Linked DNA regions of Gloeobacter violaceus PCC 7421. The protein of the gene in region 1 interacts with the protein of each later gene in a pairwise test. Links are inferred from orthologs where the notes say so. Each region holds a gene or a part of one and is shown on either strand. Other genes may lie near its edges.

Region 1 (12,865 bases):
TCGCGCCGGTCGGCGTTGGTCGCCGGGTGAAGTACTGAACATCGCGCGGCAGGTGCTGGAGATCCTGGACTACTTGCACTCTCAGTCACCCCCAGTGGTGCACCGAGATATCAAGCCCAGCAATATCATTTTGAGCGACGATGGAAGACTATTTCTTATCGATTTCGGTGCAGTCCAGGCCCAGTCGCTGCCCGACCAAACGGTGACAGTGGTGGGCACATTCGGTTACATGGCTCCAGAGCAATTTTACGGCAAGACAAGCCCCGCCTCAGATCTCTACAGTCTGGGAATGCTGCTGCTATGCATCCTGACAGGCACGGAGGCGACCGAAATTCCGCGTCGGGGGTTGCAAGTCGAGTTGCCGTCGACATCGTTGGTAGAGCAGCCAATGCGCGCCTGGTTTGCGTGCATGCTTGCACCGGAGCACCAGGATCGTTTCGACAGTGCCCGCGAGGCACTGGAAAGTTTAGGAAAAGCAGAAACAGCCAAAATGCCAGAAGTGTTGAATGTCAGGAATTGATCCTACAAAAACAGCTCGAAGTCGTGTAAACTTCGAGCTGTGTTCAATTTCATTATGTTGAGACAATGCTACTCGATTTTCCGCAACTTGTCAAAACCGCTCTGTCTTCCTTGCCCAATGATGATTTTCCTGTTCTCGATTCCAGGCTCTTTTTCAGTTGCTGGCTTGCCCTGGTGATGGACAAAAGTACCGTCAGCATGCGGGACCTCTTCAAACGCGTCAACCACACTGGCATCCCCGTCGATATCTCCACTTTTTCCAAAGCCTGCAAGTCCCGCTCTCTCCAAATCTTCGAGCAGTTGTATCAGGCCTTGCTGGTCCGGGTCAGGCGAGAACTGCCCGCTAAAAAACTACATCCTTGCCCAATTGACTCGACGGTAGTCGGCTTGACAAGCAAATTGCTATGGGCACAAGACTATCACCAGGTCAAACTGCTCACCTGCCTTGAACACGGCAGCGGCGCCACCGAGGGTAGCCTGATCAACTTTGGCTACGACCACGATTCCAACTTCGTAAATGATATGCTTGAAGCGATTCCTGAAAATGGCGTAGGTATATTCGACCGGGGCTTTGCAGGACTGGAATATCTAAAAAATGCCCAGGCATCAAGCAAATATTTTTTAATGCGCATCCCGAGCAATTACAAGCTCACCTTCGAGGGCAATGCTGGCCAGATGCGGGTGGGAACGGGCAAAGAGTCCGGGGTGTATCGGGTGGTCAACTTCTGCGATATCGAGAACCGGGCTGAGTATCGATTGGTCACCAATTTGCCTGCCGAAGGCGAATGGTTAGTCAGGGACGAGGAGGTGATGGAACTGTACCGTCAACGCTGGCAAATAGAGCTGTTATGGAAGTTTCTGAAAATGCATTTGAAGCTGAAGCGGCTGATGACAAAAAATGAGAATGGTATCCGGATGCAGCTCTACATCACCCTGATTGCCCACCTGTTGCTGGAACTGGTGAGCGTGCCGAAGATTTGGGGGAGCCAACGGTTGGATAAGTTGCGCTACTTGCAATGTTGTATGTGCCAAGAAATCAGTTATGTGCATTGGCTAGGAAAATTACTCGGTAGCCAGAGGCGTAGAGCGCGGCTGCCCAGAGCGTGTACATATGTCCATTGATTCAACATTTCTGCCAAAATGCCTCTCGACATTTCGTACAAAGATACACAAAGTTTGCAGACCCGTCGGCTGGAGGCCGGAAAGATAGCGTGGCAAGAAGACTATCTGCTCGCTGTTTTGCCCGTAGCTTTTTGTGTTTTTCTGCTGGTGATGTTTTTTCGCTTACCGGGTGTGCCTTCCCTGCTTACTTTTCTGGGACTCTTGTCGATTATTCTGGCTGCGGGCTTTCTCAGATCGATCAGTGCTCGGCTCGATCAGATGCCGGAACACAAACACTAATTTCTCCGACGAAATGGTGGAGTAAAGGGCAACGCCGACAGCACTATCGGAGATTAAGGCTCTTCAAGCGGCAGCAAGAATCGTGAGGTGGGCTTGTGCTGGACGGTGCGCCGGACACCGGGTCCGGAGGTGACTACAGAACAGCCGATTCCAGCCCGTGATCGTGCACCAGCACAAAAGGACGCACGATAAGCGCTTCGTAGCGGTGAGCAGTGCGGTTGCGCTCGTGGATCTCCGCTTCGGTGGGTTTGTAGAGCATCCCCCGCTCCAGCCACACCGTGAAACGGGCCGTGTCGTCCCCCACCAAGGCTTCGCCCACTTCTACCAGTTTCAACGCGCGCGAGACCATGATCACCCGCCCGTTGAGGGCGTGGATGGTCAGATCGGGCCATTGGGCTTCGTCTACCATCTGCTGCAACTGTTCGCGTAGCTCGCTCATCGCTCCCCCGTCGGCATGCTTTCCCATTTTGAAACGACTCTGGGCTTAAACGCGGCGGGCGGGGCTGTTATTGTTGAGAGTGGTTTTGGAGAGGGGATACCGCCTTGCAACGCGCCCAAGCCAAGTCTGCTCCCAGGCCCAATCAAAACCTCAGGCGTCTGCTGGCGATCGGGGCCGCCGTTGGAGTGACAGCCGGGATCGCCGCCGTCTTTTTCTTGCCCCGTTCCGCTCCCCCGCCCCAGACGAGCGTGGCCACGCCTTTGCCTCCTGCTGTGGGGGCTGCCGAGTTACCCAGCGCCCCGAGCGGACCGGAGGATATCGCCCGTTCCGCCCGCCTTGCCCGGGTGCCGGCCATCATGTACCACGACATCGTGCGGCGCAAAGACGTCTGGTTCGACACAACGGTAGAAGAGTTTCGAGCCCAACTCGAAGCCATCCGCGCGGCTGGGGCTACGCCCATCACTATTGACCAGTTCCACGAGCACCTCAAAAACGGTGCCCCCCTGCCGGTCAAACCGATCTTGCTCACCTTCGACGACGGCTATCTGGGCCATCTCGAAAACGCCTACCCGCTGCTCAAAGAATTCAACTACCCGGCGGTGTTCTTTGTGCACACCGCCTACGTCGGCGCGCTGACGGGCAAGCCCCACATGAACTGGGAGCAAATCAAACAAATCGATTCCGAAGGGCTCGTCTCGATCCAGTCGCACACGATCACCCATCCGGCGGATCTGCGTACCCTCGACGACGCGGCTCTGGAGCGCGAACTGGTCGAATCAAAGCGGATTCTCGAAGAGAAGCTCGGCCACCCTGTCCACTACCTCGCCTACCCGGTGGGCAACCAGGACGAGCGGGTGCGCCAGGGTGCCATCGATGCAGGCTACCGGCTTTCCTTCACAATGGATCTGGGCTACACGGGCCAATCCGGCAGCCTGCTCGCCTTGCAGCGGTTCATCGATTCGCGCCTGCCGCTGGCCTTGGCGGGGGTCGGGGCCGTGGCCGATACCCGCGTCAACATGGAAGCCCCGGTGACCCTTCACGAGCAGACCCACCGGCGGGTGCGGCTGGTGTGGCTTTCCGGGGGCAATTACACCACCCGCCACTCCGAGGGCAACCGCTACCCGGTGGGCGATTTTATCGAGCGCGAGCGGGCGGTGGGCGGCATCAACGGCGGCTTTTTTGCCTTCGCGGGCCTGCGGGCGACCAATTCCGACATGGTCGGGCCGTACCTGTCCCAGAACGAGGGGCGCTTTATGCCCGGTGCCCCCGAATTCGACAAGTCCCTGCGGGGCCGACCGGTGGTGCTGATCAGCGCGACGGGCCTGCGCTTCGTGCCCTACAGCCCCGAGACCTTTGACACCGAAGCGGAGGCGCGCGCCTACTTAAGCGACCTGTCCGACCTGTTTGTCGCGGGGGTCTGGCTGGTCAACAACGGACAGGCCCTCACCACCGAGCAAATCGAGCAATTCCGGCTTTCCAACCATTCCGAATTTCGCCGCCGCACATTCATGGGCATCGACAAGGCCGGTCTGCCGATGGTGGGTGCCACCCTCACCAACGTCAATGCCACCCAACTGGCCCGCGCCCTCGAAGAGGCGGGCCTGCGCGAGGCGGTGCTGCTCGACTCGGGCTTTTCGACGTCGCTGGTCCACCAGGGCAAGGTGCTGGTCACCGGCCACACCGCTCCCAGTATCCCCAGCCGGATCATTCCCCACGCCGTGCTCGTCCATCCCCCCCTTTAGAATGTTTATCGCGTTCGTTTATTGCCAAACACCCATTCGTCTTTGTGTGCTATTTATCTTGGGGGGAACCCACGGCGATCGGTGATTTTTTATCAACGCAATCGAAGCCAATCTGGACGCCGCCGGAATGGAAACCCTTACCGCAACAGAGACGCAGCCTATGACCAACTCTGTGCAATTTGTCTGCGCCACGGCGCGTCAACAACTCAAACAGTTGCGATCTCCGATTATTGTTGGTGTTGCAGGCGACAGCGGCAGCGGCAAAACCACCTACAGCAACGGCATTCGTCGCCTGCTGGGAAGCGATCTGGTTTCGACGCTCTGCACGGACGGCTACCACAAAGAGGACCGCGAACAGCGCCAGATCAGCGGCCGTCTGCCCCTGGACCCGGCGGCCAACCACCTGGACCGGTTGGCCGAGCACCTCAAAGCCCTCAAACAGGGAAAGGCCGTGCCCATCCCCGTCTATAACCACGGCTCGGGCAAGTTTGAGCAGCCCGAGAATTTTGTGCCGACGCCGATTGTCGTCGTGGAAGGCTTGCATACGCTGTACCCGGAATTGATCCCGTACCTCGATTTCAGCCTCTACGTCGATCCGGATCATCCCGTCAAGTGGCAGTGGAAATGGGAGCGCGACCTCAAGCGCCGCGGTCACAAAGCCGAACAGCTCGAGCAGGAGATGCTGCAGCGCGAAGCCGCCTTCAAGCGTTGGATCGATTTTCAAAAGATTGACGCCAACGTGGTGATCAAAATTTTTCATAGCCAACTGCAGTGCCTTGCCCCCCACCAGTTCACCGGCATCCTGCCCAACCCGTGCTACAAAGTGGAACTGATCCTGCAGCCGGCTCCTGTGCCGCTGCCGACGTTGCCCCTGCCATTTGATCTCGCGGCGATGCTCGCCGTCGACCAGCCCCCTTTTATGCTGGCGGCGGTCCCCTACCGCTACTGGGGGCGCTCGGCGATTGCCATTCACCTCGACGGTGTGCTGTCGCAAAAGACCATCGCCGGGCTCGAAGACTATATCGTTAACTACACAGGCATTCCCACGGATGAGGCCATTCCGGAGGAGCAGTACGAGCTGACATCGGCTACCCGCTTCGCCCAACTGTTGATTACCTGGCGCTTTTTGGAGCAAATCAACTATTTGCTTCAAAAAAACCGATAGTGCACTCTTAATCTTTTAAGACAAGGAGTTCTTGGCATGCTGATTACATCGATCGAAGCGCACGAAATTCTCGATTCACGGGGCAATCCGACCGTCGAAGCACAGGTGGCGCTTGAAAACGGGACGACCGGCTCGGCCATCGTTCCTTCGGGCGCCTCCACCGGCGAAAAAGAAGCGGTGGAGTTGCGCGACAGCGATCCGAAGCGCTACGGCGGCAAAGGGGTGCTGAGCGCCGTGGCCAACGTCAACGACTCGATCGCCCCCGAAATTATCGGCATGGAAGTCACCGACCAGCGCAGCATCGACCGCAAGATGATCGAAATCGACGGTACCGCCAACAAAGCCACCCTCGGCGCCAACGCGATCTTGGCGGTCTCGATGGCGGTGGCACGCACCGCCGCTCTCTCGCTGGGGCTGCCTCTCTATCGCTATTTGGGCGGTACGAACGCCTCGCTGTTGCCGGTACCCTGCATGAACGTGATCAACGGCGGCAAGCACGCCGACAACACCGTCGATTTTCAAGAATTTATGATCGCCCCGCACAACGCACCCAATTTTGCCGAGGCACTACGCATGGGAGCTGAGACTTTCCATGCCCTCAAATCGATCCTGCGCGGCAAAGGCTACAGCACGGGCGTGGGCGACGAAGGCGGCTTTGCCCCCGATCTCAAGTCCAACGAAGAGGCGGTCGAAGTGATTTTGCTTGCGATCGAAAAGGCCGGCTACCGGCCCGGCGAGGACATCTCGATCTGTCTTGACCCGGCCACCAGCGAGATGTGGAAGGACGGCAAGTACTTGTTCTTCAAGTCCGACCAGTCCACCAAGACCTCCGAGGAAATGGTCGATCTGTGGGCTTCCTGGGCAGGCCAGTATCCGATCGTTTCGCTCGAAGACGGCATGGGTGAGAACGATTGGGAAGGCTGGAAAATGCTCACCGACCGCATCGGTGCCACTGTCGAGCTGGTAGGAGACGACCTGTTTTGCACTAACGCTAAAATTCTTGCCGAAGGCATCGAAAAGGGTGTCGCCAATTCCATTTTGATCAAATTGAATCAGATCGGTTCGGTCAGCGAGACGCTCGACACCATCGAACTGGCCGTCAAGCACAACTACAAATGTTTTGTCTCCCATCGCTCCGGCGAGACCGAGGACACGACCATTGCGGATCTGACCGTGGCGACCGCCGCGGGCCAGATCAAGACCGGCTCCGGCTGCCGCAGTGAGCGGGTGGCCAAGTTCAACCAGTTACTGAGAATCGAGCGCCAGCTCGGCGAGGCGGCCCGCTTCGCGGGCAAGTCCGCCTTTGCGCGTTAGGCGATTTCCAGGTGTCTGTCGCATGCAGCCGCCCGTCTGCTCCGCCACCGCTTGCGCACTGCCGAAGTACCCCCAACGCGGCCCACCGGCCAAACCACCGACGGTCCCCCCGACAATCGTACCGACACCCAGAAGGAGCATGGTATCGAGAGTAACCCCGAGACCCCGCGTCTGTGCTGCCGCCCACCCGCCTGCAACCGTAAGCTTCCAGTGTTCAAGGGTGAATGCTTTCATCGGGCATCGTGGCCCCGGCCAGCAGAACTCCCTCCAAATGGGCTCCCTGCAAGTTCGCGCCACTCAAGTCCGCTTCGCGCAGGTCCGCCCCGCGCAAATCGGCACTAACCAGCAGAGCCTGTCGGAGGTTCGCCTTGTGCAGCTTGGCCTCGCGCAGGTCGGCCTCGCACAGGTTGGCATCAAACAGATCGCTCTCCCGGCAGTCGGCCCTGCGCAAATTGGCCCTGCGCAAATTGGCACTGACGAAGCTCGCTTCGCGCAGATCCGCTCCTTCTAGATTCGCTTCCTGCAGTTCTGCTTCGTCCAAACAAGTCTCTGTAAAATCGGCTCCCTGCAGTTCTGCTTCGTCCAAACAAGTCTCTGTAAAATCGGCTCCTGCCAGGTTAGCCCGCTGCAAATGGACCCCCGTCAGCCGGGTTCTGGAAAGATCCGCTCCGGGCAGTTGTCGGCCTTTGAGCGGCGGTAGGTTGACAAGTTCCCAAACGGTGCGCCATTTGATGTCCAACTGTGTCTTCTCGTCGATGAGCAGACCTTCCAGGTCGGTGTAGTCAAACGTCGCCCCGGTCAGGTTCGCCTTGCGCAGGTCCGCTCCTTTGATGAACGCGTCTATGAAGTGAGCCCCCGGCAAGTCCACTCCGCGCAAGTCCGCTTTTTCCAGATCGGCCCTGACAAAATTGCGCTCGCCCTGCGCATAACGCTCCAACAACTCTTGGGCGTTGTGCACTCTTGGTTTGTCCCGGGCAGCGTCATCTCTCTGGTGCTGCCAAGCTTGGTACAAGTCTCGAAAGATATCCCTGAAATAGTCGAGAAAAAACACGCCTTTACGCCTCCTTGACTAGGGTTCTGGACGTAGAGAGCCTGTAGCTTGCTCTGCTGCGCTCTGCCCCGCTGCTGCACCGCCGAGGTAGCCTAGGGCTCCACTGAGCAGACCCCCGACCGCACCGCCGACCATCGTACCGATACCCGGTAGGAACGTGGTACCGATTGTGGCACCCAGGCCGCCACCTGCCTGGGCTCCTGCCCACCCGCCTGCCCAGCCGCCACCGATGCGGGCCGCTTCGACGAAAGTATGGTCCCAGTCACCGCTTTGGAGACTGGTATGGAGCGCGCTGCCCATTGCCCAGGCATCAAGGGCGACACCACCTACCAGTGCCGCTCGGCCGAGCGGTTTCGCCTGCTCCAGAGTACGGCCGAGGGTTTCTGCGAAGGTTCCGGCTTTGATTTCTGTATGATTTTCAATGCCGAAAGCATCAAATGCTTTGTGGTGATTCCAGTGCCAGCCGACTGCGTACATTTGCTTTCCCATCACCGGGTCCATCGTGAATTTTCCGCTGGCCGCATCTTTGACCGGAAATGGTCCGTAGTCCAACCGCAAACCTTTCCAATCTTTGAACTTACCGGTCAGGGAATCGACTTGGTTGATATAAGCCTGACCGGTCGGCTTGGAAAAACCCGAAATGTCTCGAAATGACAAATTGAAATCGGTCAGCACCTTTTGAGAATTCGGCAGTTGCTTCCAAATCGGATAAGTCAACTCCTGCACTAAGCCCAGTCCAGATAGTCCTGCTTTGCCAATATCCGCGAGCCACTCGGTGTCCGACTGCGCCGGGCTCGGCAAGTCCTCAGTCTGTGCTCCATCAAAATCAACACTTAGTTGGGCCTGCAAAAATCGCGGACTCGCGCTGCCGTCACCGTCCTGGTCACTGTCACCGCTGCCCTCCGTCTGGCTGCTGTCGACCAGGACACACTCAGCGATCCACCAGTCCTCACCTGGACTCTCGGCCGCCTCGGTCGTGTCGGCGGCAACCAACTGCAACCACAGCGGCTACGGCGTTGAGCTGCCACTGTCGATTGCATCGTTTTCGAAACCTGCCTGCCTGCCGGATGTCTCGCCTTTGGGCAAGCTATCAAAAGCAGCAGCCTCTGCATTCTCGATGTCGCTCCCCTTGAAGCCGCTGGGCAATGGTTCCGCCTCGGCGTGCTCCCAAGGAACAATGGCTGTCTCCCAGTCGCTCACAGCCGCTGTGTCACTTTGGCCGAACGCTGCATCGCTGCCCTCGATGCTCCAGTAGCCGTCCTGCAGGTCGTTGGCTGAGCCAAGCTCGTCCGGCTCACCGCCGCACCCATCCTCCAAGCCATCTGCGTCGTGATCGCCGCTCAGGGTTTGTGCCCCTTCAGCACCGGTATCGGCAGCAGGATCCTCAAAAGTGGCCTCGGCCTCTTCCCAATGGACGGCGGCCTCGGGCTCATACCAGGCGTGGCCGTCCCACGGTTGCGGGGCGGTCATCTCACTGTAGGCTGTGTCATAGCCTGCCTGGCTTTCACTGTCTACCTCCAAGCTGTGGGTGCTCAAGCCGCCGGGATTTTCCCCGGCGGCGTTGCCAATGTCGGCACCGGTTACGAAAAGCTCGACATCGCCCGTGTCTGCATCGTCTATCGGGTAGGAGTTCTCGAAGCCTGCCGACTCTCCGGTGTTGGCGGCATACTGCTCATTTGCGTCCACGATAACCTCAGCGCAGGTTTGGCAGCGTGCAGACAAAATCAGAGTTGTCTGCATAATAATATATCTATTGGGCGACGTTGTTCAAGGTGTGCCAGACATCGCTGAGCAGATCGCATCCGGTTAAACCGTCCGGCTGGGCGAAGCTATCAAGTGTCCAATCGCATCCAACCAGATATGATTGGACACTTGCCCCAGGATCCGGACAACATCAATTTTTCTTGCCGGTGCGGTTTGGCTGCGAGCCTCCAGGGCGACAGTATAAACAGACACACTCGGAGGTTTGCCATGCCCACGGACGAAGAGAAGCGGGAAATTGTCACCGAAAAGCGCCACCAGCAAGAAAATCTTGAGCACAACATGCTTGTGCGCGCCGAGGAGGCCGAACCTGAGCCCATCACCGAGGAGGCGAGAGAGTTGCTCACCGAGCAGCGCCGCCACGAGGAGAACCTCCAGCACAACATGCTCCACCGCGCCGAGGAGCAGCTTAAATCGTAGGTCTCCAGGGATTGCGATAAAGCTCCCACTGGCTCTCCAGACCGACTTGCAGCCGGCAGTCCGAGCGGGGGTGGGCAACGCATAGCAGGACAAAGCCGGCGGCGAGCTGCTCCGGCTTGAGGCAACGGTGCGCGAGTGTTCTACCTTTCCTGCAATCAGTCGGGCTGCACAGGTGATGCAGGCTCTATAGCGGCAGCCGAAGGACAGCGCGATCTCGGCCGCCTCGGCGGCCGCCAGAATGGATTGCTCCGCGCGCACCGGTATGACCTGACCATCGCCACCCGGCAGGTCGACACCGCGCTAAATCCAGATGTCGGAGGTGCAGTCTCCGCCGGGGTAGCGCATTTCGTGGACGCGGGCCGGTCCCTCGGACTCCTTGCCAAAGTCGATGTAGTGGAACCATTGTCCGTCCAGCAGTAACTGACGACAGGGCGCGAAAGGAAGCCTGGCCGTGGGGATCAAAGCGAAATTACTGCAATCCTATCAGCAAACCGTATTTGCGGCATGGTCCGGCTAGAAACTCGTCTGCAACCCGATCCGGTAGAGCAGCCCGGGAGTGTAGGTGCGGTTGACCCGCTCGTAGGGGATGTCGAGCAGGTTCTCGACGTAGGCGGTAATCGCCAGGTTTGGGTTGATCGGGATGCGGGCTCTGAGATCGAGCGAGGCCCAGGGGGGCGAGAAATCGGTATTGGTGCTGTCGAAATTAAAAAATGCCCGGCGCGAGCCGCTGCCGTAGGTAACCTGCACATTGGCCTGCCAGCCGCTGTTGTCGTAGCCTACCCCGGCCTGCCCGACCGAGTAGGGTACAAAGCCCAATTGCAGTCCCGATTCCGGGCCGGTGAGAATGCGCGCGTCGGTGTAGGTGTAGTTGAGAAAACTCGACCACTGCGGTGCCATCTGCCAGCGCACCGCCGCCTCCAGGCCATTGGTGGCCACTACCCCGACGTTCTGCCACTGGCCGGTCACGACGGCAAGGCGATTATTCAGGCCGCTGCCGAAGTAGGTGAATTTGCCTTCGAGCGCGTCGCTGAAACGCACGTCGAGGCCGGCGGTGTAGGCCGAACCGGTCTCAGGCACCAATTGATCGTTGGGCAGCCAGCCGTGCACCGTATCGTAGACGTAGAGCTGATCGAGACCGGGGTTGCGCTGGGCGAGCACCCAGCTTGCGCGCAGGGCGACATCGGGGCTGAGCGCCCAGCGAAAGCCGGCGCTCGGGTTGGTGTAACTGTTGAAGCGGCTGTTGACGGTCTGGCGCACGCCCAGTTCCAGCACCGCCGAGGGGGCCACGCTCCAGCTTCCCACGGCAAACAGGGCGCCGTTGAAGACGGCCCGGTTCTCCACTTCATTGAAGGGCGCCCGATTGGGCAGCGTGCTGAGCGTGTCGCTATTGAGTTGGTTGCTGGTGGCATCGAGGCCGTAGCGCAACTGCAGATTGGGGGCGGTCTTCCAGTCGTGTTCGACGCGGGCGCTCAGCAAGTTGGTGTCGAGGGTGCCGGTGCGGTTGAAGCGCACGCCGGTGGGGCCGTAGGTGTTGAAGTAGTCCTGGTTGTAGCCGAGGTTGACCGTGAGCACCGAATCCTCGCCCGCCCCAAGCTGATGGCGCGATCCCAGGCCCAGGTTGAACCCGTCGTGGTCGAGGCGGTCGCACTGCAGCGCCAGGGTCGGACTGCAGCTGCCGGGAAAGCCAAAGTACAACAATCCGCGTCGCGAGAGGATCTTGGTGACATCGAGGCTGATGGCATTGCGCGGGTCGATGTCAAAGGTAAAGTTGCCCGAGTAGCTGTTGCGGTAGGTGTCGCCGTTGAAAAGCAACCCGTCCGCGCCGCGATTGATCGATGCTTCCGGCACGTAGTAGCGGTTGTCGGTCAAAAAACTCTGATAGCCCACCCGGTAGCTCAACTGCTCGGTGGACCCGGAGAAACTCGCCTGGTAGTTTGCCTGGGAGTAATTGCCCCACTCGGCCCCCGCTTTGAATTGGGGCGGGCCTTTGCCCTTTTTGGTGATCACGTTCACCACGCCGCCGAAGCCCTCGGTGCCGTAGAGTGTCGAACTGGCGCCGCTGGAAAGCTCTACTTTTTCGATCGATTCGACCGGCAGGGCGTTTAAGTCGGTGGCGCCGTGGTAGGTGCTGATGTTGGAGCCGTAGGGACGACCGTTGAGCAAAAACGTCGACTGGTTGATCGAAGATCCCCGGTAGTAGGTGCCGGTGTGAATATCCGCCGCCGGTCCCACGTCGTTGACGGCAAAGCCCGGCATGCCGCGCAACACATCTGCCAGGCTCTGGGAGCCCTGCTTTTCGATCTGGGCGGCGGGGACTGTGTAGACCGGCGCCACCGGCGGCAGCGGCTGCAAAGTCTCCACCTGGGGTGAAAGCACCGGTGGCACTTCTACCGGTGGGGAATCGGCTTGTCTGGGTGGCGCTTGGGCAAGGGCGGGAGCTACCAGGTCGCGGGCCGAGTACAAGGGGAAGTTCAGATCGGCGCGGGTGATCACTGTCTCCGCCAGGCAGGACACGGGCAGGCACAGCGCCAGGGTCCAGGCGAAGGCGCAATGGAGGGTGTGGGATCTCATCAAAAGGTTTGGCGATAACGCCTGCTCATGCTCCGGCAACGCGCGGGGGTCTGTCAAAAGACAGCCCGTCAGACTTACGCCCAAAGCAGCCGGGGTGATAGCCTGAATGCCAGGATCGCGCTCTACGTCCCATGTCTATCTACTCCGTCCGCTACAACGACGCCCTTATTCTTGCCGCTAGAGCCCACTGCGACCAACTGCGCAAGGGCACCGACATTCCCTACGTCATGCATCCTTTTCACGTCTCGCTGCTGCTCATCCGCTGCGGTTACAGCGAAGATGTGGCGATTGCCGCCCTGCTGCACGATGTGGTCGAAGACTGCAATGTCAGCCTGGAAGCGATCGAGACGGCCTTCGGCCTGCAAGTCGCCCGGTTGGTGGAGGCAGTCTCCGAGATCAAATTGCGCAATGGTGAGAAGATTGCCTGGGAAGAACGCAAGCGACTCGCCATCGGGCACCTGTGCACCGCCGGGCCAGAGGTG
Region 2 (15,760 bases), 1.5 Mb from region 1 along the record:
CGAGCGTGCGTGAGCGGGTTGGCTCAGATTTGAACGATGATTGCTGAGGTGATCGTTATTTGAGCGGTCTTGCTAAGATTTCAAAGCCCAGGCGTGCCGGGCGAGCATTGGAGTGGACTATGTTTACAAGGCGCAGGCTGCGCAGTTCCGACCCGAAAACCATCGAGCAGAGCGCTCCCCTCCTCGGACGGGAACAGGAAACTTCTATGCTGAAAAACGTCCTGGTCGCGGTGGACAGCTCCGAGTTCGCCTGGCGGGTGATCGAGGCGCTCTCGCACCTGCACCTGGCGCCCAACTGCCTGGTGGTGCTCGCCCACATCGTGCCGCCGCCGACTTCGGAAGATTTTGTCGAGGCCGACGTGCCCCACACCCAGCAAGAAGGGGTGCCGATGGCCGTCGAGGCCGAAAGCTGGCTCGACACGCTGAGTGTGGAGATCGACTATCCCACCGCCCAGGAGATCGTCACCGGCGATGCCGCCGAGGAGATCGTGCGCCTCGCGGGGATCCATCGCTGCGAATTGATTTTGATCGGCTCGCGCGGCCTGAAGGGTCTCACCCGCATCATCCAGGGCTCGGTCAGCTCCCAGGTGGTGGCCGACGCCCCCTGCTCGGTGTACGTCGTGCGCTCCTAAAGCCCGCTATTCCGCCATTTCGTAGTAGCGGCAACCGTCGCAGGGGCCGCTCGGGTTTTGGGCGCAGCGAATCAGCGCCGAGCGCGCGTTGAAGCGGCAAGTCGGATCGCCGATTACCCAGTGGCCCTGGTGGAGTTTGCGCTCGCCCAGGGTGCCCTGGGCCGGTTGCACATAGAGCACGATGCGGTCGAGGCGGTAGCGCCCGCAGCGCAGGCTGTAGCGGTGGCGGCGTTCGAGCACCGCGTAGATTGCCCCTTCGACCTCAACAAAACTGCCGGGCTGCTGCGTGGGAGGAACCATCACCTCAGCCACACACTGGGCGGTATCGGCGCGGTAAATCTGGGTCGGCAACAGATTCATATTGCAATATGTTAGCTGATTGTTTACTTCGCCATAACCTGACGGCTGAACCGGTCCCCTTAATTAAAAGTAGTAAACTGGGGGGCAGACGCACCAGGAGGTTCTCGACCCATGGCCAAGCCCGTTGTTGTCGCCCCGTCGATTTTGTCGGCCGACTTTGCCCGCCTCGGCGAGGAGATTCATGCCATTGATGAAGCCGGAGCAGACTGGATCCACGTCGATGTCATGGACGGGCGCTTTGTGCCCAACATCACGATTGGACCGCTCATCGTCAAGGCGATCCGGCCGGTGACCCAGAAAGTGCTCGATGTGCACCTGATGATTGTCGAGCCCGAGAAGTACATCGCCGATTTTGCCAAGGCGGGTGCCGACATCATCACCGTCCATTGCGAACACAACTCGACGGTGCACCTGCACCGGGCGCTCTCGCAGATCAAAGAACTGGGCAAACAGGCGGGTGTGTCGCTCAATCCGTCCACACCTTTGAGCCTCATCGAGTACGTCCTCGACCTGTGCGACTTGGTACTCGTCATGAGCGTCAACCCCGGCTTCGGCGGCCAAAGCTTCATTCCGCAGGTGCTGCCCAAGATTGCCCGGCTCAAGTCGATGTGCGAGGAGCGCGGCCTCGACCCGTGGATCGAAGTGGACGGCGGCCTGAAGCCTTCCAACACCTGGCAGGTGCTCGAGGTGGGTGCCAACGCCATCGTCTCGGGCTCGGGAGTGTTTGGGGTCGGCCCGGCCCGCTACGCCGAGGCGATCGAAGGGGTGCGCGCCAGCCACCGCCCGGCGGTGGAAGTGGCCGCCCAGGTGTAGCGCCTGCCTATTCTTCGAGGAGCACCACCGCGTGACAGGCCATAGCAAGGCCTTCGCCCACGGGGCCGAGGCCCTCGTTGGTCGTGGCCTTGACGCTCAATCGGTCGAGGGGTAAACCCAATGCGCCCGCCAGACTCTGGCGGATGGCCGGGATATGGGGAGCGAGCTTCGGCCGCTCCGCCACCACCACCGCATCGACGTTCGAAAGCCGCAGACCGCGCCCGCGCACCAGTTCGAGCACCTTCGAAAGCAGCAGCAGACTCGAGACGTCCTGCCACTGGGGATCGCCCGGCGGGAAGTGTCGGCCGATATCGCCCAGGCAGGCGGCCCCCAAAAGGGCGTCGGTGATCGCGTGGGTGAGCAGATCTGCGTCGCTGTGACCGAGCAGGCCCAGGCGGTAGGGAATCTCGACACCCCCCAAGATCAAGCGCCGCCCTTCGACCAGGCGGTGAAAGTCGTAGCCGTTGCCGATGCGCATTTCAAACCCTCCCACTGCCACCCATTCTGGGGCGAAACACCTCCGCAAAGGCGAGCAATTCGTGGTGAAAAGCGTCCGGGCACTCCAGTTGGGGCAGGTGTCCGCAGTCGGGGAGAACGGCGAGCTTGTGCAGCGGCAGGGCGCGGGCGAACTTTTCTGCCCAACTGACCGGCAAAATGCGGTCCTCTTTGCCCCAGACAACGAGCACCGGGCAGCGCACCCGGGCGAGGGCCGCGCTGTCGAGCGTTCCCTGGGGGCTGAGCCGCAGCAGGGCGGGGGCGATGACGCCGCGCCAGAAACTGCCGCGCACCTCTTCAGAAAGAGCCTCGGGCCGATAGAAGGCGGTGGCGAGCAGACCACCCAGCAGGTCCACGCCGCTGGGGCCAAGGGTCAGCTTTTCTGGGCGGGTGGGCATGCCCTCCAGACCGGCAGCCGCCACCAGACAAATTCCAAGCACCATTTGCGGGCGTTCGAGGTAGGCGCGCAGAGCCACCCAACCCCCGAGGCTGTTGCCCACCAGCAGAGTCGGCTGCTGTAAAGACCTCGCGAGGGCAGCCCCCAGCCAGCGGGGGCTGAGTTCTCCTGCGGGCATCCCCGAGGCGCCGTGGCCCGGCAGATCGAGGGCAGTCGCTCCAAAGCCTCGCTGCGCCAGAAACGGCATTGTAAAGCGCCAATGCTCGGAGGTGCCCCCAAGGCTGTGCACAAGCAACACCGGCGGGCCATTGCCGGCCGTGCGACTATAGATACTGGCGTCGTCCCAATTTTGGGTTCGCTCGACAAAGGTATAAACCAGGGTGTGCGCTCCAGCTGCGATCCGTTCGTGCTTCCAGCCTAACGCGGCGGTAGTCTGCAACACAGAACCCGTTGGCGAGATCTTGCACTATGCCTGCATTGGGTCCATGCGCCTCCCCACCCAAGCTAATAATGAGTGGTCCGGTTTACACCAGGCCACTTTTTTGTTTCTACCACCCATGAACTATCTAGAACCGCTCAACCGGCAGCAACTGCTCCAGCAGATGGCCTCACGGGTCGACGGGTTGACCCAGAAGACCGCCGGCGCCGCCCTCGATGCGGCCCTCGAGGTGATCGCCGACGCCCTTGCCCAGGGCCGCACCGTCAAGCTGTCCGGGTTCGGCAGTTTTCAAGTGCGCCGCCGCCCCGCCCGCACCAACATCCACCCGCGCACCGGCCAGCCGGTGCTGGTTCCTGCCGCCTGGAACGCCGTCTTCTCCCCTGCCCAGGCACTGCGCGAGCGGCTGCGCGTCCTGCCGCACCCGCCCGAGGCGTGAGCCGCCCGACAATCTACCTGTTGCTGCTAGTTTGAAATTATTACCTGATTACGTATAACGATGCCGATCAAAAAAGGTTCACTCGTGCGCGCCGTGCGCGACAAACTCGACAACAGCCTGGAGGCGCTCGCCAACGACACCCGCTGGCCGTCCTATCTGTTTGAGACCGACGGAGAGGTGCTCGATATGCGCGGGGACTACGCACTGATCAAGTTCGGTGCGGTGCCGACGCCGCCCGTCTGGCTGCGCCAGGACCAGCTTGCCGAGAGCGGTGCCGCCGCTGAGAGCACTTCGTAGTGCTTCGCCTGCCGATTTGCTAGCTTGGGAAAGATTTTTGGGCAGCGGGGCAGGGCGATGGCGCAGCGAACGGTGGCGCGACTGGTGCTGGAGGACGGCACGGCTTTTGAGGGCTGGTCGTTCGGGGCGCCGGGTACCAGTGTGGGCGAGGTGGTCTTCAATACCGGCATGACCGGCTATCAGGAAGTGCTGACCGATCCCAGCTACTGCGGGCAGATCGTTGCCTTCACGTACCCCGAACTGGGCAACACCGGCGTCAACCTTGAAGATGCCGAATCGGACCGGCCCCAGGTGCGCGGGGTGATCGCCCACAACGTCGCTGGGCGGCCCAGTTCCTGGCGTGCTACCCAGAGTCTTGGGGATTACCTGAAGGACCACGCCATCGTCGCCATCGCCAGCATCGACACCCGCGCCCTCACCCGTCACCTGCGCAGCCGCGGGGCAATGAACGGCGCCATCTCCACAGAACTCTCCACCGAGGCGTTGCTCGCCCGCCTGCAGGAGGCTCCCGCGATGCAGGGGCTCGATCTGGTGCCCCGGGTGACCACCGCCGCTCCCTACACATGGTCGGAAAGTACCGCCGCCGACTGGCTTGCCACGCGGGCCGCCGCAGGGGAACGGCCCCTGCGGGTGGTGGCCATCGACTTCGGCATCAAGCACAACATCCTGCGCCGTCTGGCCAGCTACGGCTGCGAAGTGATCGTCGTACCGGCCGATACCGGTGTCGAGGCGATCCTCGCCTATCGACCGGACGGCATTTTTCTTTCCAATGGCCCGGGCGACCCGGCGGCGGTGCGCTACGGCATCGAGACCGTCCAGGGATTGCTCAAAAGCCGCAAGCCGATGTTCGGCATCTGTCTGGGCCACCAAATTCTGGCCCTGGCCCTGGGCGGCGAGACCTACAAACTCAAGTTCGGACACCGCGGCCTCAACCAGCCGGCCAGCTTCAACAACCGCGTCGAAATCACCAGCCAGAACCACGGTTTCGCGGTAGATGACGCCTCGCTGGCCGGGGCAAATATCGAAATCACCCACCTCAACCTCAACGATCGGACCGTAGAGGGCCTACGCCACCGCGAACTGCCGGTCTTCTCGGTGCAGTACCATCCCGAGGCCAGCCCCGGCCCCCACGACGCCGATTACCTGTTTGCCCAATTCGTCGATCTGATGCGCGAAAAGCCGGCGGATGCCGCCAGCCTAGTCGAGCTATAGATGTTTTCTATGGCCAATTCATCAAACCATCGAGAACTTTAGGGTAATATTCAGTCGGGTTGCGACTCACCCAGGGTTCCCCTAGGGCAAACGGGCGGGCAAACGCCTCAAGAATGGAATTCTCTCTATATGTGCCTTGAGATACAAGACCTCAAAACAACCGCAATTTATTGTGTGAGTATTCAATCATTTGATTGTTTCGATTGCTTTACATCCTTGCCGTCTGTCGTTCACCGTTTTTAATACAATGATGCTCTCGACTCGCCATTCTCTCGGTCTCGGTACAGCCCTGCTACTGCTGGTGTCGGTGTCGGCTGCTGTGCATGCGGAGCCTTCACCCGCCCCTGCTTTGCTTCTGGCGGACATTCGCCCGGGCAGCTTCTTTCAAGCGTTTCAGGATGGCCAGCAGCGCTACGCGGCGGGCGATCTGCGCGGTGCCGCCGAATTCTACGGTGAAGCCATTCGCCGCGATCCGACCCGCGCATCGGCCTATCTGGCCCGGGCGGGTGTGCGCCACGACCTGGGGGATCTCGAAGGAGCGGCGGCCGATTACACCGAAGCCATCCGGCTGGAGCCCGACAACCGTTTCGCCTACGACAGCCGCGGCGATCTGCACGTGGAGGTGGGCAAGCTAGAGGCCGCCGCGGACGATTACACCGTGCTCATCCACCTCGATCCGAAGGACGCCTCGGCTTACGAAAACCGGGCGGGTGTGCGCCGCTCCCTGGGGGACATCGCAGGGGCGATTGCCGATTACACCCAGATGATCCGCCTGGATCCCAGCGACCCGGCCGGCTATCAGAACCGCGCCAAGCTCTACCGCCAGAGCGGCAAGGTGCAGTTGGCCCTGGCCGACTACGCCGAGGTCTTGCGCCTTGAGCCCAGCCACCTGCACGCCCTCATCGAGCGCGTCGAGGTGCGTTTGTTTGCTGGCGACAAGCCGGGAGCTCTCGCCGACGCCGATCGGGCGGTGGCGGTCGCTTCCAAGGAGCGCTCGGCGTGGGTTGCCCGCGCCAACGCCCGCCGGGCCGCCGGGGACAAAAAAGGAGCGCTCGCCGATTTCGACGCCGCCCTTGCCCTGGGGCCGAACGCCGATGTGCACATCGGGCGCGGCGAGTTGCGATTTTTCCTGGGAGATCGCCCGGGGGCGATCGAAGACTACGACGTGGCGATCCGCCTCGACCCGCGGGGCAACGGCTATCACTACCGGGGCTTCGCCCGCTTTGCGATGGGTGATCTCAAAGGTGCCCTCGAAGATCTCAACCGCGAGGTCGATTTGAACCCCCGGGAAGCGGCCGCCTACCTCACCCGCGGCCAGTTGCACCTGCGCCTGCGCGACAGCGGTCAAGCCCTTGCCGATTACGAGCGGGCCATCGCGTTGCAGCCGTCCCCTGCGGCCTTCCGTTTGCGCGCTCTGGCACTCGCCGTTCGGGGCGAAAAGGACAAAGCAATCGCCGATCTCAAAAAGGCAATCGACCTCTACTCCGGCCAGGGCAACACCGCCCAGGTCCAGAAGCTGCAGGCGGAACTCAAAAAAATCGCCGCGGCGATAGGCTAGGCGGGGCCTCTCTCCCCAAGCCAGGCTATGAGGCGGTCGCGCTCTTGGGCGGTCGCCTCGGCGCGCCGCTCGACGGTGTAGGCGGCGGGACGCGCCTCGGTGAGGCGAGCGGTGGTGGTGCGCAACTCCTCGCGGCGAAAGTATGTCACTTCGAGGCGGTCCCCAGGCCGCCAGTCGGCTAGACGGTCCTTGAGCGTGCCGTGGGTCACCTTCCAACCTGCCAGGGCCACCAACTCGTCGCCGGTTGCCATACCGGCCAGTTGGGCGGGAGAGCCTGCTTCGACGTTCTGGACCGTGGTGCGGCCGTTTTGCTCCTGGGTGCGCAATCCCAGATAGGGCGGCGCACCGTCGGTGCCGGTCGGCACCAGCTGGAGGCCGAAGGGACCGAAGTGGCCCTCGAAGTCCAGTTCGCCGGTCGAACGTAGGGCGTGATCAAAAAAGAGTTTTAGATCCAGGCCCACCGCCCGCTCGATGATAGGTTCGAGTTCTGCCTCTGGGAAACTGGTGTCCACCGCACCGTAGCGCTGCCAGAGATGGCGCATCGCGTCGTCGAGGGAGCGTTCGCCGTCGGTGCGCAGACGAATTTCGAGATCGAGCAGCAGGCAGACCAGTTGCCCTTTAAGGTAGTAGGACACCTGGGAATTCAGAGAGTTCTCGTTGGGCCGGTAGAGCTTGATCCAGGTGTCGAAGCTCGATTCGGCCAGCGATTGGACCGCGCGGCCGGGGGTGGTGAGCAGGCGGGTGATATGGGTTCCCAGTTGCTTGAGGTAGTGGGTGGCGTCATAGATACCGGCACGCAGTGGGATCAGCTCGTCATAGTAGCTGGTGGCTCCTTCCATGAACCACAACGAACGGGTGTAATTTTCGTGGGCGTAGTCGAAGCGATCGAGGGTCGAAGGCCGGATGCGCTTGACGTTCCAGAGGTGGAAAAATTCGTGGGCGACCAGATTCAAAAACTTGAAATACTTTTCGTCACCCCTTAGCTCGAAGCGTGGGTAGAGCAGCGTCGTCGAATTGCGGTGCTCCAAACCGCCGTAGCCGTCGGCAAAGTGCACCAGAAACAAATAGTGCTCGTAGGGGAGGCTGCCGAAGAGTTTTGCCTCGGTGGTGATGAGGCTCTCCAGATCCGGCAGGAAGCGGTTGTAATCGAGGTTGCTCTTGCCCCAGACAGCCAGGGTGTGGGGTTTGCCTTGGACGGTAAAAGGGACGATGCGGTGGGTGCCCACCTCGAAGGGACTGTCCACCAGTTCGTCATAACTGGCCGCCTGGAAGGTGTTCTGCCGGCCCGGCACAGCGGCAAGGGCGGTGCTGACGCGCCAGTCTGGGTTGAGCGGCGCCACGCTCACTTCGCACGGGGACGATTCGCAACCCGGCACATAGAAAAAAAGGCAGGCCCCGTTGAAGAAGGCGTGGGTGATATCCAGGTGGCTGGTGCGCACGGTCAGTTCGTTGGCGTAGACGCGGTAGCGTACCTGCACCTGCCCGTCTGCGGGCACTTCCATCCGCCAGGTCTGCTTGGCCAGTTTCTGCCACCGCAGCGGTCCGGTGGCGCCCACGGCCTCGAAATCCTGCAGGTGGCGGCTGTACTCGCGCACCAGGTACGATCCCGGCGTCCAGACCGGCAGCTTGAGGGTCAGGGCCGAATCGCTCCAGCCCTCGATCGTCATCTCGACATCAAAAAGGTGGGCATGGGCTTTTTCCATGCTCACCCGGTAGCGGATCGCAGCAGCCATAGGCGCCCCTCGGTGCGGATGCGCGACTATTCTAGACCGGCAAGCTCGCCAGACCGCTCACCAGCAGACCGCCTACGACCTGCAGCGCCAGAAACGCCAGGATGGGCGAGAGGTCGATGCCGCCCAAGGGCGGGATGATCGAGCGAAAAAGGTTGAGGTAGGGATCGGTCAGCTGGCTGAGGATAGCCCAGGGATTGCTCGACCAATCGATATTGGGAAACCAGCTAAGCAGAACCCGCACAAACAGGAGAACCACGTAGATCTGGATGAAGTTGCTGAGCGCCGGGGCCAAAGTCTGAGCGATCATCTCCACTGTCACCGTATGTTTCTTATTCCAGGGTAGTTCACGATGGCATCTCTGGGGGAGGGGACGGCTGGGTGCTCGACCACAGACGGCTGCGGGTCTGCTCAATAGCCTGGTTGAGTTCGGCAATTTTTTCGTCGAGCACGCGCCGGGCGTCTTCGAGTGTGCCTGGATCGACCCCTGGGGAGACGGGCGGTTCGGGGGAGCGATGGGGCGCTTCGATTTCGGCGTTGCGCCGCAGGCGCGGGGCGACCAGGCTGGCGACCAGCCCCCCCACCACCGAACCGATCACCGCTCCTACCACCAATCCGTCCAGAAAGGCGTCCTGGTCGTCTCTTGGGTTTTGCGCCATCGCCGCACCTTTGATAGCTGTCTACAGAATAGCGCTGTGTACCATTCGGAGAAACTGGGGGTATTCTGTGGAGAAATTTGGACCGCGAACGATGATTAGCAGCCATCCCGAAATCGAACTGGCCGGATTTATCGAGCAGACTTGCCTCAAACCGACCGCCACCGCAGACGATGTTCGCCAGATGTGTTGGGAGGCGCAGCGGTACCGCTTTGCCGCAGTCTGCGTAGCACCGGTGTACGCGCCTTTGGCCGTCGAATTGCTGCACAAGCAAAAACCCCAGGTCTTCACGGTCGTCGGTTTTCCGCTGGGACTGGCCACCGCCCCCTGCAAGCTTTTCGAAGCGCAGGAGGCGGCGGCGAGGGGGGTGACGGGCCTGGAGGTGATGGTCAACCTGGGGGCGATCAAATCCGGCCACTACAACGCCATCTACGAAGAACTCGGTCAGATCGTCGATGCGGTCGGCTGTGAGGTGCGGGCGATTCTGGAGTTGAACTTGCTGGATGCAACCGAGCGCCGGCACGTCGCCGAGGTGTGTCTCGATGTCGGAGTCACTGCCCTGAAGACCTCCGCCGGTTGGTCGGGTCCGGTGCGGCCCGAAGATATTTTGGGTCTGCGGCGCATTCTGCGCAACCAGTTGGGGATCAAAGTGGCGGGCGGTATCCACACCCTGAACCAGGCCCTCGAACTGCTGGCTGCCGGGGCAAACCGCCTGGGCACCGGTCGGGGGGTCGAGATCCTGCGCGAACAGCACGCCCTTGGTAAGACGGCGTGACGTACCCTCGAAGAAGACGCTCGAGATAGAGGCTGGGGGTGAAACGGTTTTTGGCGCCGCTTGGCGGGGTGGTCGGCATCCTGGAGCGCTGGCTGCTCTACCCGAATGTCGTACTGGCGCTCACGGCCGTGCTCTGGAGCGCCTGCACCCAGAAGCTGCTGAATATTCCCCAAGACCCGGCTGTGCTGGCGCTTGTCTTTGCCCTGACGCTGGTGACCTACAACCGCGACCGGCTGGCGGACGCCGACAGCCCCGCCGATCGCAGCAACACTGCCGAACGCACCCGCTGGGTGGACCGCCACCGAAAATCGCTCGCACGCTTTACTGGCGGCGCCGCCCTGGTGGCCGCGATGCTGCTGTGTTTGCGGCCGATGGCCCTGGCGCCGATCGGGGCGGGAATCGGTTTTGCCCTGGTGTACAGCAGCCGTGTGCTGCCGGGAGGTCGGGCGGTGCGCCAACTGCCGGTCACTAAAGTTCCGTATGTCGCCCTCCTGTGGGCGGTGCTCACCGTCGCAGTACCGGCGGCAGCGGCCGGTACTGCCTGGAACGGGCGCGCGGCACTGGTGGGAAGCCTCATTTTCTTTGCCGCGGCTGCCCTGGTCAACCTCAACGATTTGCGCGACCTGCGGGGGGACCGTATCGCGGGTACGCTCACCCTGCCTGTACTGTTGGGCGACGGTCCCGCCCGACTCTTCTCGGCGATCTCGGGGAGCCTGGTGGGGCTTTGTGCGGTGCTGCTGGAGCAGCCGGGTCTGGGACTGCTCGGACTTTATATTGCCCTTTTGGCACTCAGCTACCGCGTAGAAGACGATCGGCTCTTTCGCTGGCTCATCGAAGGCATCGGCGTGCCCACCTGGCTGGCGGTGTTCTGGCTGGGGTGATTTCAGCCCAAACGCAAACCGAGGCGGTGGATACGGGTCAGCGCCAGTTCCAGGCCGCTTGAACGCTGGAGCAGTTGAACGACGTCGTCGGGGCGCAAGACCGTGCCGTCGTTGCGGCAGGCCCCCACGTAGCGGATCTCGATGGCCTCCGGCCGCACGGCCGCCAGTTCCAGTTCAAACAGCCATAGACGGGCGTCGATGGTATAGCGGTTGCCCGATTTTTTGCTGGTGCGCTCGACCGGGAGTTGCTCGCCGGCGTTGATCGCCGCCACGACCTCCACCCAGTCCGCCGGGGCGGGGGTGTGCACCAGCAGGCGATATTCGGCCGCTACCAGCTCAGTGGCGGCGGCGGGGCTTTTGAGGGGAACGGACTCGACGCTCACCATCTCGACGCCTGCGGGCAATTGGGCCTGTAGCCGTGCCCGAAATTCCTCGGGCTCGAGGGGAGCGACCAATTCAAAATCGACGATTTCGCCGCTGCTTTCAGCCCCGAGGGCCAGGGCGGTGGCCGCCACGATGCGCGGCAGCGGGTGGAAACCGCCAGAGTGGGCCAGGGCGATCTCGCCGCGGCGGCAGGCCCGCTCCCAGAGCCGCTGCAGGTCGAGATGACCGATAAAGCGCGATTCTGCCAATTTGGCGAAGACCACCCGCAATCGCTGGGCGGCCGGGGGTGGCGGGGTGACGGAGGCGACCCGCCCGGGTACCGGGGGTGGGGCGATAACCACGTTGGTGCCGAAATCTTCGCCGCACACCCCGCAGTGGGAGCACGAATCGAAGGAGCAGTCGGGCACAACCGCCTCTTCTAAGGCCCGCCGATAGTCCTCCGCCAGCCAGCGCTTGTCGATGCCGGTATCGATAAAATCCCACGGCAGCGGCGCTTCGACGGGTGGTCCCACCACATCCCAGCTGTAGCCGAATTCCGCCAGCACCCGATCCCAGATGCCAAAAAAGGCATCCGGGGCAAACCAGGGATCGTGGCGAGCCACACCCAGTTCCCAGGCGCGGTGGATAGCACTGTTCATGTCGCGGCCGGCGCGGGTGAGCACGTCCTCGAGCGCCGAGACGCGGATGTCGGTGAAGTTGGCCTTGACCCCTTTGAGCCGGCGCAAGGCCGCCTGCAACAGCGCCTGTTTGTGGCGCAGCTCCTCGGCGGTGACCGAGTGCCACTGGAAAGGTGTAAACGGCTTCGGGGTGAAGTTGGAAAGGGTGACGTTCACCTCCAGGCGGCGGCGGTTGGGCAGGCGGCACTCGCGCTGCAGCCAGCCGATCGTTTCGGCGATCCCGAGCACGTCCTGGTCGGTCTCGGTGGGCAGCCCAATCATAAAGTAGAGCTTCACCAGATCCCAGCCCTGCTCGTAGGCGGTCTTCACCCCCCGCAGCAGATCTGCGTTGGTGAGGCCTTTGTTGATCACATCGCGCAGGCGCTGGGTGCCGGCCTCGGGAGCGAAGGTGAGCCCCGGCTTGCGCGCCCCGCCGATGATCCCCGCCAGTTGCTCGTCGAAGCGGTCGACCCGCTGCGAAGGCAGCGACAGCGAAACGAGATCGTCGCGCAGGGTATTTTGCAGCCGGGCACCCACCGCCGGCAGCGACAGGTAGTCGGAGCAGCTCAGCGACAGGAGCGAAAATTCGTTGTAGCCGGTGGCCTTGAGTCCCGCGACGATGCCCTCGACCACCGCCTCCGGGGCGACATCGCGGGCCGGGCGGGTGAGCATGCCGGGCTGACAGAACCGACAGCCGCGGGTGCAGCCGCGGCGCACTTCGATGGCGAGCCGGTCGTGGACCGTCTCGATCAGGGGGACCAACCCCACCGAATATTTGGGCATCGGGGTGGCCACACGGCGCACCACCCGCGCGGGCACATCGGCCGTCGGGGTGGGCACCCCCGCTGCCGGCGCGTAGAAACAAGGCACGTAGACCCCCGGCACCTGGGCCAGATCCAACAGCTGCGCCCCACGGCCGAGGCCCGCCGCTTTGCCCTCCTCGATCACCAGGCCGATTTCAGGCAGAACTTCTTCGCCGTCGCCGAAGACAAAAAAGTCGAAAAAGTCGGTATAGGGCTCCGGGTTGGAACTGGCGGTCGGTCCGCCCGCGAAGATAAGGGGATGGGTGTGGTCACGATCTCCGGCGCGCAGGGGCAGGCCCGCCAGGGCGAGCATCTCCAGGGCGTTGGTCACCCCCAGTTCGTAGGCAAGCGAAAAGCCCACCAGGTCAAATTCCGCCAGAGCGCAGCGCGACTCGACCGCAAATAACGGTGTGCCGGTCTCGCGCAACCGAGCGGCCAGATCCGTCCCCGGTAGGTAGGTGCGGTCACAAAGCTGCCGGGGCTGAGTGTTCAGGATGTTGTAGAGAATGATGTGCCCGAGGTTGGAAGCCCCGACTTCGTAGATCTCCGGATAGGTAAGCACCCAGCGCACGCTTGCGGCTTCCCAATCTTTGTGAAAAGCGCCCAGTTCGTTGCCCAGGTAGCGGGCAGGCGTCTGGATATCGGCACTGAGAATCTGGTCGAGGGCGATGGGCGGCATAGGGCACACGTTGGGTGCGACACCCGCTATTTTAAGTCCCTCAGGCTTCGGGTTCCGCCGGATCGATGTCTCCCAGCCCCAGGGCCATCAGGTAGCCGCGGGCGCGCTCGGCTTTTTCGAAGCGGTTGACCAGCGCCCAGAAGCGCGGACCGTGGTTGGGTTCGACCAGATGCGCCAGCTCGTGCACCAGCACGTAGTCGCGCACAAAAGCCGGCAGGGCTGCGAGGCGGTGGGAGAGGCGAATGGTGCCCAAAGTCGGGGTGCAACTGCCCCAGCGCGCCTCCTGATTGGTCACCCAGCGAATCGATTGCCACTCCAGACACCCTTCGAAATAGTGGCGGTTGAGTTGGCGGGCGCGGCGCTCCAGTTCGTCGTCGTCGAGCAGTGGGCAGTGGGCGCGCTTCAGCCAGCGGCTTTTGAGGCGCTCGACGATCCGCTGCAACTCGGCGTCGTCCATCTGGACGGGGGCGCGCACGACAAACACGTCCCCCTCGGCCCGGGCGCTGACGCTGCGGGTGCGCCGGTGGCTGCGGATGATTTTTACCTGCATGGCTTGATCACCCGGTAGTGCAAAAACAAGTCACCGGCCGTCTGGCGCAATTCAACCAGTTCGAGGGCCGGAGCCTTGAGCGGTTCAAAACCGGCGCCTTCGACGGGTGTGGTGGCCTCGCGCCCGCCGAAGATAACCGGCCAGACCGTGAGCCACAGATCATCGATGCGTCCCGCCGCAAGCAGCGCTGCGACCAGATCGCCGCCGCCCAGGGCCGCCACCCGCCCAATACCCCGCTCGGCAAAAAAGGCGTAGGCGCGCTCCCAATCGAGTTCGTTCTCACCCGCCGCCACCAGGGTCGCCAGTTCGGCAAGGCGCGGGTGCGGGCTGCGGGCTACGGCCTGCTCAGTCGTCAAGATCCAGCGCTCGATGGGCTGCGCAAAAAACGGCAGATCCGGCGGCAGATCGAGCGAGCGGCTGACCACACAGGTGATGGGCTGCGGCGGCTGGCCGCGCGCCTGGCGGGCAGCAATCCACTGTGGGTCGCTCACGGTATAGGTTTGCCCCTCGATGCGGATGGTGCCTGCGCCGATGAGGATCAAATCCGCTAGAGACGTTTGATATTCGAGATGGGCGTGGTCGACCGGGTCCGAGCGCCTCGGGGCGAGGGGGTCGGCCGGAGCGATTTTGCCGTCGGCGCTCATGCCGAGGACGATGGTGGTCGAGGTGGCCACGGTCGAGTCGACCATTATAAAGTGAGCGGCGACCCCTACTGTAGCAGGCACACACCACGTCCGCAGTTAGGGACTTTACCGCATTTGGGTGCACAGTGAATGGATTGCGCGGTTGGGTCAGCCGCCGGGCAGATTCGCGCGCCGAATAAGTTTTCTACTTTATCGACAATGCCGAGTGCGAGGCATCGGGCGACAAGGCCCGCGCCGATGCCGCAGCCTGGGAGGCGGTGCGCCAAAAAATTACCCTCAACGCATCGGGCTGCTAGGCCTGACTCGGCCTGGCCGTCCACCGGCCTCCCGGTGGTTCTTGGCGGCGCACATAAACAAACCCCAGCCGAGGCTGGGGCGGGGATGAGTATATAAGGAGAACTCCCCGTAGTATCGCCCGCCCCGGGCGATCCGCGAGTGTATCGCAGGACTGAGCTTTGCGAGCGGCCGACCCACCCCGCTATCTTTTCGGTGGCTCCATTTCCGGATAAGACGGGTCTGTATTTCCCTCTCTCAGCCTATGCCCCAGGGGCCATGGCAAAAGCGCTCCAATCTACTTAACTGTAGGTAAGCGTTGTAAAGAAAGGGTCGATTGCGGCCTGGAATCATGAAGCAATTTATTTATTCTTTCGCAGCGGTTTTGCTGATTGTGGGCACCCAGGGGGCCTTTGCCACCGACTACGAGTTGCCGGCGCAAGTCCAGCGGGCCTCCCAACTCAGCACCGAGCGGCTTGAAGGGGTGTACGCCGATTGCGCCCGCCAGGTCACCACCGCCTACTGCGAGGATCTGATCACTTCTGAATTTCGCTACGTGCGCGCCGACCGTTGGGTGCGCCGAGAGTCGGCCGCCACGCGGGTGGCGGGCGAAGACGTCAAGATGCTGCGCAACGCGCTGGGCAGACAAACTTGAGACACAGATTCAGCGCTGTGTGCATAGTTGACGACCCTTCTCCAAAAACGGTGCGAGCGGCAGCTTAATCCCTTGCTGCCGCTTCTGGGGATCCGGATCTGGGGCGTGAATGGCGTCGATGGGCTCGTAGCGTCTGGCGGCGACCTCATTGAGGGCGTAGACGTGGCCGTTCGCGACAAAGACCAACTGCGTGCCGTTCACGCAAGCCAGTTCCCCTTCGGCGATGGTGAAGGGCCAGGCTGCTCCAAAATCGGCCTTCAAGGCCGTGACTTTGTTCACCCGGCCCTCCAGCTTTGGGCTGTTGCCGCAGCCCGCCACAAGCAGCAAGGTCGAGGCGACCAGGATCGAGCGTTTCTTGCAACTGTACGATGTGCGCAGCATTTTGCTCAGCCTTCGACGCGCTCGCGGTATTCCTCGGCAGTCATCGTTTCGCCC

The links.
Region 2: the proteins of eno (region 1) and rpe interact in binary tests that used the Escherichia coli proteins (3 or more experiments, as listed by UniProt). The link is inferred for Gloeobacter violaceus PCC 7421 from one-to-one orthologs.

What each region holds. Positions count from the first base shown.
Region 1 is NC_005125.1:2,268,861-2,281,725, reverse strand. What follows is about bases 4,481-7,441. They hold eno (phosphopyruvate hydratase), read left to right. Parts: upstream 4,481-5,302; coding sequence 5,303-6,580; downstream 6,581-7,441. Other genes in these bases: GLL_RS10985 (pentapeptide repeat-containing protein), read right to left, coding at 6,795-7,441; GLL_RS10995 (phosphoribulokinase), read left to right, coding at 4,481-5,266. Outside these bases: GLL_RS11020 (serine/threonine protein kinase), read left to right, coding at 1-520; GLL_RS11015 (IS4-like element ISGvi3 family transposase), read left to right, coding at 586-1,641; GLL_RS11010 (hypothetical protein), read left to right, coding at 1,660-1,920; GLL_RS11005 (DUF2288 domain-containing protein), read right to left, coding at 2,054-2,359; GLL_RS11000 (polysaccharide deacetylase family protein), read left to right, coding at 2,464-4,101; more of GLL_RS10995, read left to right, coding at 4,262-4,480; more of GLL_RS10985, read right to left, coding at 7,442-7,538; GLL_RS23245 (hypothetical protein), read right to left, coding at 7,650-8,630; GLL_RS23240 (hypothetical protein), read right to left, coding at 8,640-9,371; GLL_RS23235 (hypothetical protein), read left to right, coding at 9,603-9,812; GLL_RS10960 (TonB-dependent receptor plug domain-containing protein), read right to left, coding at 10,326-12,383; GLL_RS10955 (HD domain-containing protein), read left to right, coding at 12,515-12,865. UniProt on the Escherichia coli protein: Catalyzes the reversible conversion of 2-phosphoglycerate (2-PG) into phosphoenolpyruvate (PEP). It is essential for the degradation of carbohydrates via glycolysis.
Region 2 is NC_005125.1:3,731,065-3,746,824, reverse strand. The notes cover bases 143-2,954. They hold rpe (ribulose-phosphate 3-epimerase), read left to right. Parts: upstream 143-1,103; coding sequence 1,104-1,805; downstream 1,806-2,954. Other genes in these bases: GLL_RS18280 (alpha/beta fold hydrolase), read right to left, coding at 2,285-2,954; ispF (2-C-methyl-D-erythritol 2,4-cyclodiphosphate synthase), read right to left, coding at 1,813-2,283; GLL_RS18295 (DUF6464 family protein), read right to left, coding at 639-992; GLL_RS18300 (universal stress protein), read left to right, coding at 207-632. Also shown: leuB (3-isopropylmalate dehydrogenase), read left to right, coding at 1-13; more of GLL_RS18280, read right to left, coding at 2,955-3,139; GLL_RS18275 (HU family DNA-binding protein), read left to right, coding at 3,255-3,572; GLL_RS18270 (NAD(P)H-quinone oxidoreductase subunit O), read left to right, coding at 3,633-3,869; carA (glutamine-hydrolyzing carbamoyl-phosphate synthase small subunit), read left to right, coding at 3,927-5,081; GLL_RS18260 (tetratricopeptide repeat protein), read left to right, coding at 5,329-6,639; GLL_RS18255 (M61 family metallopeptidase), read right to left, coding at 6,636-8,372; GLL_RS18250 (YggT family protein), read right to left, coding at 8,404-8,679; GLL_RS18245 (hypothetical protein), read right to left, coding at 8,717-9,028; deoC (deoxyribose-phosphate aldolase), read left to right, coding at 9,120-9,800; GLL_RS18235 (UbiA family prenyltransferase), read left to right, coding at 9,839-10,681; GLL_RS18230 (TIGR03960 family B12-binding radical SAM protein), read right to left, coding at 10,684-13,203; GLL_RS18225 (M48 metallopeptidase family protein), read right to left, coding at 13,244-13,753; GLL_RS18220 (RibD family protein), read right to left, coding at 13,744-14,442; GLL_RS18215 (hypothetical protein), read left to right, coding at 15,023-15,325; GLL_RS18210 (DUF2511 domain-containing protein), read right to left, coding at 15,335-15,706; glycine cleavage system protein GcvH, read right to left, coding at 15,712-15,760. UniProt on the Escherichia coli protein: Catalyzes the reversible epimerization of D-ribulose 5-phosphate to D-xylulose 5-phosphate.